Trichocoleus sp. FACHB-46: one gene and its partner. The protein of the gene in region 2 binds, or shares a complex with, the protein of the main gene of each other region. Links are inferred from orthologs where the notes say so. Each region holds a gene or a part of one and is shown on either strand. Other genes may lie near its edges.

Evidence for each region.
Region 1: the proteins of secA (region 2) and secY are in contact, whole or in part, in a crystal structure (PDB 3DIN), measured with the Thermotoga maritima proteins. The link is inferred for Trichocoleus sp. FACHB-46 from one-to-one orthologs. Residues at the interface, in WP_004082002.1 of Thermotoga maritima: Glu261, Ala262, Arg263, Lys300, Ala301, Arg302, Thr303, Ile304, Ile305, Leu323, Tyr324, Asp325, Pro326, Val329, Ser330, Tyr333, Ile336, Lys340, Phe345, Val349, Glu363, Phe364, Tyr374, Ser375, Gly376, Gly377, Glu393, Ile395, Thr482, Ser483; in WP_004081795.1 of Thermotoga maritima: Glu108, Gly109, Glu110, Glu111, Ala236, Glu237, Arg238, Arg239, Ile240, Thr241, Ile242, Gln243, Tyr244, Ala245, Arg246, Arg247, Val248, Thr249, Gly250, Arg251, Arg252, Val253, Tyr254, Gly256, Ala257, Ser258, Thr259, Tyr260, Leu261, Pro262.

The regions. Positions count from the first base shown.
Region 1 is NZ_JACJOD010000006.1:490,469-493,280, reverse strand. It holds secY (preprotein translocase subunit SecY), read right to left. Parts: upstream 2,153-2,812; coding sequence 848-2,152; downstream 1-847. Other genes in the region: rpsE (30S ribosomal protein S5), read right to left, coding at 2,767-2,812; rplO (50S ribosomal protein L15), read right to left, coding at 2,233-2,685; H6F72_RS02460 (adenylate kinase), read right to left, coding at 294-848; infA (translation initiation factor IF-1), read right to left, coding at 1-56. UniProt on the Escherichia coli protein: The central subunit of the protein translocation channel SecYEG. Consists of two halves formed by TMs 1-5 and 6-10.
Region 2 is NZ_JACJOD010000030.1:46,328-54,350, forward strand. What follows is about bases 1,844-5,229. They hold secA (preprotein translocase subunit SecA), read right to left. Parts: upstream 4,837-5,229; coding sequence 2,044-4,836; downstream 1,844-2,043. Other genes in these bases: H6F72_RS16770 (GAF domain-containing sensor histidine kinase), read left to right, coding at 1,844-1,946; H6F72_RS16780 (diheme cytochrome C), read right to left, coding at 5,145-5,229. Also shown: more of H6F72_RS16770, read left to right, coding at 1-1,843; more of H6F72_RS16780, read right to left, coding at 5,230-5,777; H6F72_RS16785 (GNAT family N-acetyltransferase), read left to right, coding at 6,290-6,754; H6F72_RS16790 (sensor histidine kinase), read right to left, coding at 6,792-7,625; H6F72_RS16795 (L-threonylcarbamoyladenylate synthase), read right to left, coding at 7,647-8,023. UniProt on the Escherichia coli protein: Required for protein export, interacts with the SecYEG preprotein conducting channel.

The sequences.
Region 1 (2,812 bases), on a different replicon or contig from region 2:
TTAGGCAAAGACTCTGTAACGGTCCCTTCCATTTCGATCAGATCTTGTTTAGACAATTCACTTCTCCTCAAAATTGGGTTGTTTAGGTTCAAAGACACAAAGACAGGTTAATTGTCTATCTCAGAATCAAGACATTCTGAGTATAGATAATTAACCCTTCATTAACAGGCTATCAAATCTAGAACGCGGCTGTCGGTAATTAAAAAGCCCACTCATTCTGATCACAGCGATTGATATCTGTTGCAATCACTATAGTTATTCGGCAGTTATTGAGTGAACCGAAAACGTAAAAATCACACTTTTACGGCTGCTTGCAAGGCATTAGTAACTGCTTCCATAGGTTGATTACCGTTGACGGACACGAGTTGCTGGCGATCGCGGTAGAAGCTAATTAGTGGAGCTGTTTGCGCGTGGTAAACGGCTAAGCGATGCCGAATCACCTCTTCCGTATCATCTTTGCGTAACCGCTTCAGCAAGCGCTCTACTAAAACCTCATCTGGAACTTCTAGGCTAATTACGTGATCGTAGGAAGAATTAATCTTCGTAAGCAGCTCATCTAGAAATCCAGCCTGTGCAACATTACGAGGAAAGCCATCAAGAATCCAGCCAGTCGCTGTATCCCCTTGGCTCAATCTTGCCTGGATCATATCCAGAATTAACTGGTCGGGAACCAGCTCCCCTTGGTCCATATAAGACTGGGCTTTAAGCCCTAAATCGCTCTGGCGAACGACATTATCTCGCAGGATATCACCCGTAGAAATATGGGGAATATTCAAGAGATTTGCCAAGACCTGTGCTTGAGTTCCCTTACCCGCTCCCGGTGGTCCCAGGAAGATCAATCGCGTCACTATTGCTTCACCATTCCTTCGTATCGCTGAGATATCACATAAGTTTGAATCTGTTTCGCTGTGTCAATCGCTACGCCTACTAGGATCAGCAGAGAAGTTGCTCCTAAGCCACGGAATGTAGGCACTCGAGTCGCACTTTCGACAGCAGTTGGAATCGTGGCTACTAAACCCAAGAAAATAGCGCCCAGAAAAGTCAATCTATTGATGACTCGCTCCACATATTCGCTAGTAGCTCTACCAGGACGAATACCGGGAATGCTAGCTCCCATCTTCTTCAGGTTTTGAGCCATGTCTACAGGATTCACAATTAAGGAAGAGTAGAAATAGCTGAAGAATACGATGAGTACGAGATACAACACCACATGCAGCCAAGAAGTAGGACTGAGATAGGTGCTGATAAACTGACTAAACGCTTGATTCTTAATAACCTGTGTCAAGAAAGCTGGCAAAGTTAGCACAGCAGACGCAAAAATGATCGGCATAACGCCGCCTTGATTGAGCCGCAAAGGCAAGTAGCTGCTCTTCTCTAAGTACATGCGTCGTCCCACTTGACGACGAGCTGAAATGATGGGAATGCGGCGTGTGCCTTCTTGGACAAACACAATTCCCACAATCATTGCCAGGAAGACTAAGAGCAGAATAATGACACCGCCCACAATGTTGCGATCGCCACCTTGAGCCAGCTCGATCGTCTGCCCTAGAGATCTAGGCAAGCCAGAAACAATGTTTAGAAAAATCAGGAGAGAAGCACCATTACCAATGCCCCGTTCGGTGATCACTTCGCCCGCCCACATGACAAACATTGAGCCTGCGGTCAAAGCCAGAACTGTCTGAACCACAAAGAAGGGACCCCAGTTTTCGGCAAACGGTTTAATCAGACCGACTGTAATCCCAACACTTTGAATAATGGCCCAACCCAAAGCAACGTAACGGGTAACCTGGGAGATTTTGCGTCGCCCAGCCTCTCCTTCATTTTTTTGTAAATCTTCTAGCGCAGGAATTGCTGCGGTCAGCAATTGCAGAATAATAGAAGCATTAATGAAAGGTAGAATACCTAACGCAAAGATACCAAGCGCCATTAGTCCGCCTCCGGCAAATAAATCCAGGAAGCCTAACGCTTGGTTATTCTGAATATTTTGAGCAAATGCGACTCGGTCAATTCCTGGTACAGGAATAAAAATGCCCAAGCGAACTAAGATTAACAAGCCAATAGTTAAAAGCAGCCGGCTTCTTAGACCAGCAGCTTGAGCCATTTGGGCGAAAGTTTCTTGGGCGCTTGGAGTTTTGTCCCGGCTAACAACCATGAAGGGCTCCCTCTACAAAGCTAAATGCAGTGTTGCAGAAGCAATCCTAATCAAGATCACTCCTGCACTCATGCTAAACCTTATTCAGCCTCTGCTGCTTCGCAGCTACCGCCTGCAGCTTCAATCTTTGCTCTAGCAGATTTAGTAAAGGCTGCTGCCTGAACTTTCAGAGAAACATTCAGTTCACCATCCCCTAGTACTTTTAGGGGACCATCATCAGACGTCAGTAAACCTAGTTCTAATAAGGAGGTTAAAGTAACTTCCGTATTTGCTGGTAAAGAGGCTAGTTTACTGACATTAATCGTGGTGTATTGCTCACGATTGATTACAGTAAAGTGCTTTAACTTGGGCAAGCGGCGATAGAGAGGAATTTGTCCCCCTTCAAAGCCAGGACGTGTGCCACTTCCTGATCTTGATTTTTGACCACGCATACCAAAGCCACAGCTAGCGCCTTGTCCAGCAGCAATTCCTCTCCCAACGCGACGACCGCGCTTCTTAGAGCCCGGTTGGGGATGAGCATCTTCTAGTCTCATGATTCTAAGTCCGTTAACAACTTGTACAAACGCGATCGCGCCGTGTGCTTTACAGCAGCCAAACCGTCAGTTGAAAACGGTTTAAGCGTAGAGATTTTCGATAGGAATGCCGCGTTCTTCAGCTACT
Region 2 (8,023 bases):
AGCAAATCAAGGCGCGATCGCTCTTGGCAGCACCAATCCTATTCCAAAATGAGCTGATGGGTTTCCTCGCGGTAGAAGGCAATGAGGCTCGAATTTGGGAGGAGGAAGAAAAAAGTTATGTTCGAGGCGCAGCCCAACTAATTGCTTTGACGGCTCCTCTAGAAGAGATGGAGGAGATCATTCAGCAGACGCGGTTGGATCAAGCACTCACTGCTGAAATCACCCATGCCATCTACAGTGATGAAGATTGGAAGAGTACGCTCAAAAATTGTGCAGACAAGCTCTGCCAACGGTTGCGAGCGGAGCGCTTCCTAGTTTTGCTCTACGACAAGGACCAAGAGAAGTTTGAGATTTGCTACCAAAGTCAACCAGCGAATCGTCGGCCTGCAACCACACCGCTAAATATGCTGAACGATGTGGATTGGCAAATGCTGGAGCGCAGCACTGAGGCGGTGGGCATCGAGAACTTAGAAGAAGACTTAAAGCTGATGGCTTGGCAGGATGTCTTCCTGGAAATTGGCGTGCGATCGCTGCTTATGTGCAGTACTTCGATTGGTCATCCTTTAGAAGGTTTGGTGGTGATTTGCCATGAAGCAACTCGTACCTGGAGCCGTCCAGAGCGAGAGATTCTCCGCGTGGTGAGTCAACAAATTGGTTTGATCTTGCATCAATGGCAACTCCAGCGGCAAACCGAACAACAGCAGAAAATCTCTCAAACGATTCAGTGGGGCCTCACTACTATCCAGCAAACCTACCAACCAGACCGACTGGAGCGCTCGGCTTTACAACATATTGCTCAAATTCTTCAAGTACCTTTTGCCATGATGGTGACTTGGCTACCAGGGCGACGAGGCGGGCGGATTGTGGCTCCAGTGATGGCGAACAGTCAGTTCATGCTCAACACAGAAATAGTTGTGCCTGTGCAGACAGATACCCTGGTGCAGTGGGCGCTTCAAGCCGATGGGCTGTTGCCCTTGACGGTGGATGATCTGACCGCAGAAACGCGACAGTGGCTCTCTGGATCTGGAATCGGTCAAGTTCTAGTCATAGCACTCCGCACCGCCCCAGAGCATGAACCGACTGGAATCGTGATTGTTGCGGATGAGCGATCGCGGCATTGGCCAGAGCGGCATTTGAATGCTCTAGGTACCCTGGTCAGCCAGTTAGCCTGGTCACGCCGTAACTTGTTACTCACTGATAGCTTGAAAGCCCAGCGCGAAAGCTTGGAGCGACTGAACTGGTACAAACAGCGCCGCATTGAAGAACTGTATCGTTCGCTCAACTTGACACTTAAGCGCCTGAGCGAACTCTCGACGCAGAAAGATCCCTTGGTGGGCACTCGCTTGCAACAAAACCTCCGCCAGATGGGAGATGCCCTCAATACCGTCGGTCAACTGATTAAAGACGAACCGTGGCGGTTACGGGCCTATTACGAAACAGTGCCTCTGGCTACGCTGCTTAAGCGATCGCTAGAGCGGGTTGATTACTTAATCAAGCAACGCCAGCTTTGGTCGCAGGTACATAACAACGAAGGCAACCTCACGATCGCTGGAGATATCACCAAAATTGAGGCAATTTTGTATGAATTACTGGTGACGGCTTGCTATCGCTGTCAACCCAGTGGGCGCATTGATATCTGGTGCCGCACTCTAGAGGAGCGGTGGCTAGAGCTGTCAATTACCGATAATGGTGTGATTGAGCCAAGGTTGGTGGCAGAGTTACAAACTGGACGCTCCGTAGACCTTCTGGCTCCCTCAACACTCGATCAGCCCCCTGGCTTACATTTGCTGGTTTGCCAATCTTTGATTAAACAAATGGGGGGTGAATTCAACCTCTACAAGCTGGAGGATGGTCGCGTTTTGAGTCGTTTGGTCATTCCCCTTGCGGCTGCGACGCCCACAGATAAAACCTACGCTAACCGAGGCAATACCACTGGCTTCTTCTAAAACAGAATCCTCCAAGCAGCTCTAAAAGTTAAGGGACAGGTTTAGACACCTGTCCCTTAACTTTTAGTCCAGTGATGTAATGGTTTAACCCATTGCTTTAAACCATTTCGGTAGGTGCCTCGACCGCAGGTTGAACTTGCGGTTGGAATTGGAATAGAGAGTAAACCACGTTACGGCGAATATCGGTCATCATTTCCAGGAAGAGTTCATAGCCTTCGCTCTTGTACTCGATCAAGGGGTCTTTCTGACCGTAGCCGCGCAGTCCCACGGATTCCCGTAGTGCATCCATCTGCTGGAGGTGTTCCCGCCATAGGGTATCAATTTGCTGCAAGATAAAGAAGCGCTCTGCTTGCCGCATCAAACCGGGTTGAATTTGATCGACTTGGGCTTCTTTTAAATCGTAGGCAATCCGCACCTGTTCGTGGAGAAAAGTTTTGATTTCCCCAATATTTAGGTCAATCAACTGGTCAGGCTCTAGGTCAGACAATAGGTTGACGAACTCCTTCACCTTGCTCACCATGCTGCCAAGATCCCACTCTTCTGAAGGCAGGTCAGGGTTGACGTAAGCTTCCACAATGTCATCCATCGTGCGCTCGGCGTACTTAATCACCTGCTCTTTCAGGTCTTGCCCTTCGAGAACGCGGCGTCTTTCGGCATAGATAGCTCGACGTTGGTTGTTCATCACCTCGTCGTACTCAAAAACCTGCTTTCGAATGTCGTAGTAGTAGGTTTCGACTTTCTTCTGTGCTCCTTCTAGCGATCGCGTCAGAAGACCAGATTCAATCGGCATGTCTTCTTCGACGCGGAAGGCGTTCATCAAACCTGCCACGCGATCGCCACCAAAGATCCGCAGCAAGTTGTCTTGCAAGCTGAGGAAGAACTTGGTAGACCCAGGGTCACCTTGCCGTCCTGCCCGACCGCGCAATTGGTTGTCAATCCGGCGAGACTCGTGACGCTCTGTACCAATCACATGCAGACCGCCGAGACGAATCACTTCTTCATGTTCGCGTTCGGTGAATTGTTCGTACTCCTTGCGGATCAAGTTATATACTTCCCGCAGTCGCTGAATCGCTGGGTTGTCAGTGGGCGCTTTCTCAGACGCCACCGCAACCAGATCTTCGGCTTCTAGTTCTGGCAGCGATCGCTCCCCATACTGTTGCACCGCAAAGTCAACTGCTGCTCGCAGCTTTTGCTCGGATTCTTTCGACAGTTGAGTAGGGAAAATTTGAGGAGAAGCTTTCCAGGTTTTGACTTTCTTGCCTGGGACAAACCCTTGTCCACCCCCTCGGCTTTCACTTGCGCCTGCGACTCTGGTGACATCAAAAGTATCTTCATCCTCTGGCTGCACGATCCGAGGCATGAAGTACTCACGCACCTTCAGACGGGCCATGTAGTCCGCGTTACCACCCAGGATGATGTCTGTGCCTCGACCCGCCATGTTAGTGGCAATGGTCAGGGCTCCCTTGCGACCCGCCTGTGCGACAATTTCTGATTCTCGCTCGACGTTTTCTGGCTTTGCATTCAGGAGGTTATGGGGAATGCCTTGCTGATGCAACAGATGAGACAGTACTTCCGATTTTTCTACGCTGGTCGTACCCACCAGGATCGGGCGGCCCAACTGGTGGATTTCGGCACATTCAGCCGCAACCGCCTTCCACTTTGCTTCTTCAGTTTTGTAGACTACATCAGAGACGTCAGCCCGACCCGTTCTACGGTTGGTGGGAACGATCGTGACTTCGAGTTTGTAAATCTTTTCAAATTCCACTTCTTCCGTCTTGGCGGTGCCAGTCATGCCTGCCAGCTTGGGATAAAGCAAGAAGAAGTTTTGATAGGTAATTGTGGCGAGGGTCTGAGTTTCGGGCTGAATTTCGACGTGCTCTTTAGCTTCGATCGCTTGGTGCAAGCCGTCACTCCAGCGACGACCCATCATAATCCGTCCCGTAAACTCATCCACAATCACGATTTCGTCATCGCGGACGATGTAGTTTACATCTTTAATAAAGAGTTCTTTAGCTTTAATGGCATTGAAGATATAGTGCGCCCAAGGATCTTTGGGGTCAAATAAATCCTGAACCCCTAAGGCTTTTTCTGCTTCAATAAAGCCTTCGTCGCTTAATAGGACGTTGCGGGCTTTTTCATCCACTTCATAGTGGGTCTCTGTTTCCAACCGAGTGGCCACTTCAGCCGCCCGAATATATTTTTCACTGGGTCGCTCTACTTGACCCGAAATGATCAGGGGAGTACGAGCTTCATCGACTAGCACTGAGTCCACTTCGTCAATGACGCAATATTGGAATGGCCGCTGCACCACATCAACCATTGAGGTAGCCATGTTATCGCGCAGATAATCAAAGCCCAACTCACTGTTGGTGGCGTAGGTGATGTCGCAGTCGTAGTTGCGTTTCCGCTCGTTGGGGGTCATGGTCTGCTGAATCAGACCGACACTCAAGCCCAAGAAACGGTGTACCTGCCCCATCCACTCTGCGTCCCGACGAGCCAGGTAGTCGTTAACGGTGACGACGTGAACACCTCTACCCAGGAGAGCGTTTAGGTAAGCTGGCAATGTAGAAACCAGGGTCTTACCTTCCCCAGTTTTCATCTCGGCAATCTGGCCGTCGTGGAGAATCATGCCGCCCAAGAGCTGGACATCGAAGTGGCGCATCCCCAGCACACGCTTACCAGACTCTCGAACAACGGCGAAGGCTTCTGGTAGAAGGTCGTCAAGGGATTCCCCTTTTTCAACCCGCTGTTTAAACTCTGCTGTCTTACCACGCAACTCTTGGTCAGAGAGCCCTTGGATTTCTTCTTCGAGCAGGTTGATCTCGGTAATAATGGGTTGATATTTTTTGAGCTTGCGTGCGTTGGGATCGCCTAGCAGATTCTTAAGCATGGCAGGAGGGAGAGATATTTCCTTGAAAGCGCTTTGTTAACGAGATAAAAGTCCAATGTAACAAAGCTAGGTCTGGGAGTTTCAACCAACCTGTAAGTTAACGGCTGATTGAGTGAATAGAAGCAGCAGAACTATGCAGCTAAGCAACCGATGTGCTTATAGACTCAGATTGCCGACCCAAATCATTATTTATCGTATCATTTTGGCCCTGCCTGAGGCGGGATAGCATGGCGCGATCGCCGTCTGATTTGGTGGTAATCTCAACCCTTTATCAACTAGTCCGCGTTTAGAGATGATTTCCTAAGAAATTAGGGCGAATTTTCCCACTCTGGCGTCAGGCGGCGGAAGTTGAACTGGGCAGCAGCAGGGTGGCAACTGGCACAACTGGCCATCGTCAGCGATCGCGGCAACTGGACTCGTGGATGCAAAGCCTTGAAGTAGCGGGAGTCAGCGATGCGATAAGGTGTTTCTTCTTCTCGATCTTGAACTCTAGAAAAGGTACGTAAGTAGTCCCAAACCAAGAGACGGGGCGGGTCAACGAGGGGTTTAATCTGCTGGCCGTAGTGTTGGCGGTCTTGCAATATTTGGCGCCAAGTTTCTGTGGGCAGAACTGCGGGGGACAAGCCAATATGGCAGGTAGCGCAGTTTTCTAAATAGAGTTCTTGGCCGAGTTGGTATTTGGCGGGTACTGGGTCTACGGTGCCCACAGGAGTTGCGGCAGGCGTGAGCTTTTCAACGCTAGGGGTAAATTGAGCGAGTTGAGCCGCTTGGGGCGTTTCTGTTGCTTGGGCTAAACCCCATCCCAACGCCACGCTCCACAATAGAACTAACACCAAGAGAATCACGGGCGATCGCCTGCGGAGTCGTCGCTTGGAGTTTGGCTTCTCCTCCAGAGTGGGATGAGATTCTCTGGCATCGGTTGGTTGAGAAGGGCGGGACATGCTTATGAACTCACTACCAAGAACTTCAGGATGTTAACAGTTGTCGTGACGTTATCTTTAACTCACAGGTGCCTAGACTGCCTCATCCCAGAACCTCAATCAGAGTAATGTGGCGGGCTAGAGAGGGAAATGATTTCTACTATCGGTCTGAAAACTAACCTACCAAAAGGCCGGGGTGATTTCTACCGAGAGCTATAGATAGCTTAAGCAGAGCGATCGCTAAAATTAAATGCAAAACTTAATAAAGTGGTCGTCAAATTAGGGCCACCAAATTAGGGCCACCAAATTAGCGCAGCACGATTGGCTTGTCAGCATTTCTCCACGGAATTAGGAATCGCCCCGCATCAGATTGGGGAAATAGGCATTATCTTTTTGATTAAGCATTCGTGCTTAAGTCAGCAAGGTGTCTGCCTTGTTCAGCAGTCGTACCCAAGCAGCGGAGCCCACTACCGTTCTTGCAGGCGCTACAGAACCACTACTTATTTCCCTAAGGGAGAGGAAATTTAGTTGTGATGGATTGTCGTCATATTCAGTTTTGCCATCAGCGGTCTCGCATTGACTTGCAGCAACTCCAGGCATTGTTTCAAGCTGCAGCTTTCTGGGCCAAGGACCGACGGGTTGAAGAGCTAGAGATCGCGATCACCAACAGCGACCCCGTGATTAGTGTTTGGGACCAAAACCAGATGATTGGTTTTGCTCGTGCCACCTCTGATGGCATTTACCGCGCCACGATTTGGGATGTGGTGATTCATCCTGACTACCAGGGCGCAGGCTTGGGTCGGAAGTTGGTCGAAACTGTTTTAACTCATCCCCGGATGAATCGGGTGGAGCGGGTGTATTTGATGACGACCCATCAACAACAGTTTTACGAGCGGATTGGATTTCAACTCAATGCCAGCACCACAATGGTTTTGTGCAATCAACCCATGGAGCAACCACCCACTCCTGCAGTTGTAGAAATGCCTCAAACCTCGTAAGTGCTTGATCTCTGGATCTATATGCTCTAATGAGCACTTAGGCTAAATCAGTCTCTGGCATCACCAGGGGCATCAGGCATTGAATACGAGTAGATTCAGTCGCGTCTGTCGGATTTGCGTTGCTGTCTGGTTCACTGGGCAAAGCGATGATTTCCAAACGACCTTGCATGCGCTCAATCACGCTTTGGTGCATCAAGAGAGCAAGACCGGGTGACAAAGCTGCTGGGGTATTGGGCGCTGTTGGTAAAGCCTGAGTCGATAAAATTTGAGCAGGTTCACTCCAGAGGCTTGCAGCGTAAGGAGCCTCAATGCAAATCGTAACCTGCTCTGTTTCTGGTTGGACTGTGGCTGACAGCGAAATGGTGCCTTCAGGCGTTAAACGAATGGAAGTGTCCAGCAAACTCACTAATGTTTGCTGCAACCACTTGGGATCAGCCTGGACATAAATGTCTTCCTGAATTGGCAGGAGCTTCAAGCGAATATTGCGATCGCGTGCTTGCAAATGAGTCAGGTTGTAAACTTCTTGGAGGATTTGGCCTAGTTTTAGCGGCTGAAGCTGCATCTGCCGAGAGCCATGCTCTAATCGAGCCACATCCAAGATTAAGTCCAATAACTGCATCAGGTTTAGGGCAGACTGATTTGCTTGGCCAAGGAAGTCTCTTTCTTCTGCTGGGTCATCGCAGAGGTCAGACAGGATCAGTTGATGCATGCCAATCAAGCCGTTTAAGGGCGATCGCAGCTCATGGGAGACTCTAGCTAGAAACCCAGATTTAAACTGGTGCATCTCTACTGCCATTTGATAGGCCAGTCGCGTTTGCTCCAGCTCTTGTTGCAATGTTGAAATTGTTTGGCTACTCTCTTGGTTTGCCATCGACGTGCCCTGCTGACTGACTTAAAGTTCTAGCTTAACTGCTCCAGAGCGAAGAACTTGCCAGGTCGAATGACTCCACTTGATGACAGTGGAAGGGACACCAGAAGCTGATTCGCTCCAGTGGTTCGCGGCAGCCTCGCCCGTTGGGATTAGGTAGGCCAATTCCTCCGGTGAGAGCAGCAGCACTTCTGGAAACTGAGCGGCGATCGCAGTCATGGTTTCTAGAGGAGGCTGACCCGATAAATTAGCACTGGTTGTCGCTAAGGGACCTGTCTGGGCCAAAATCGCTTGGGCGACTGGATGGTTAGGTACTCGCAGGCCAATACTCGTCGAGTCCTGAGGATGGATGGCGCTGGGAACGCGATCGCTGGCAGGTAAAACGAGCGTTAAGGCTCCAG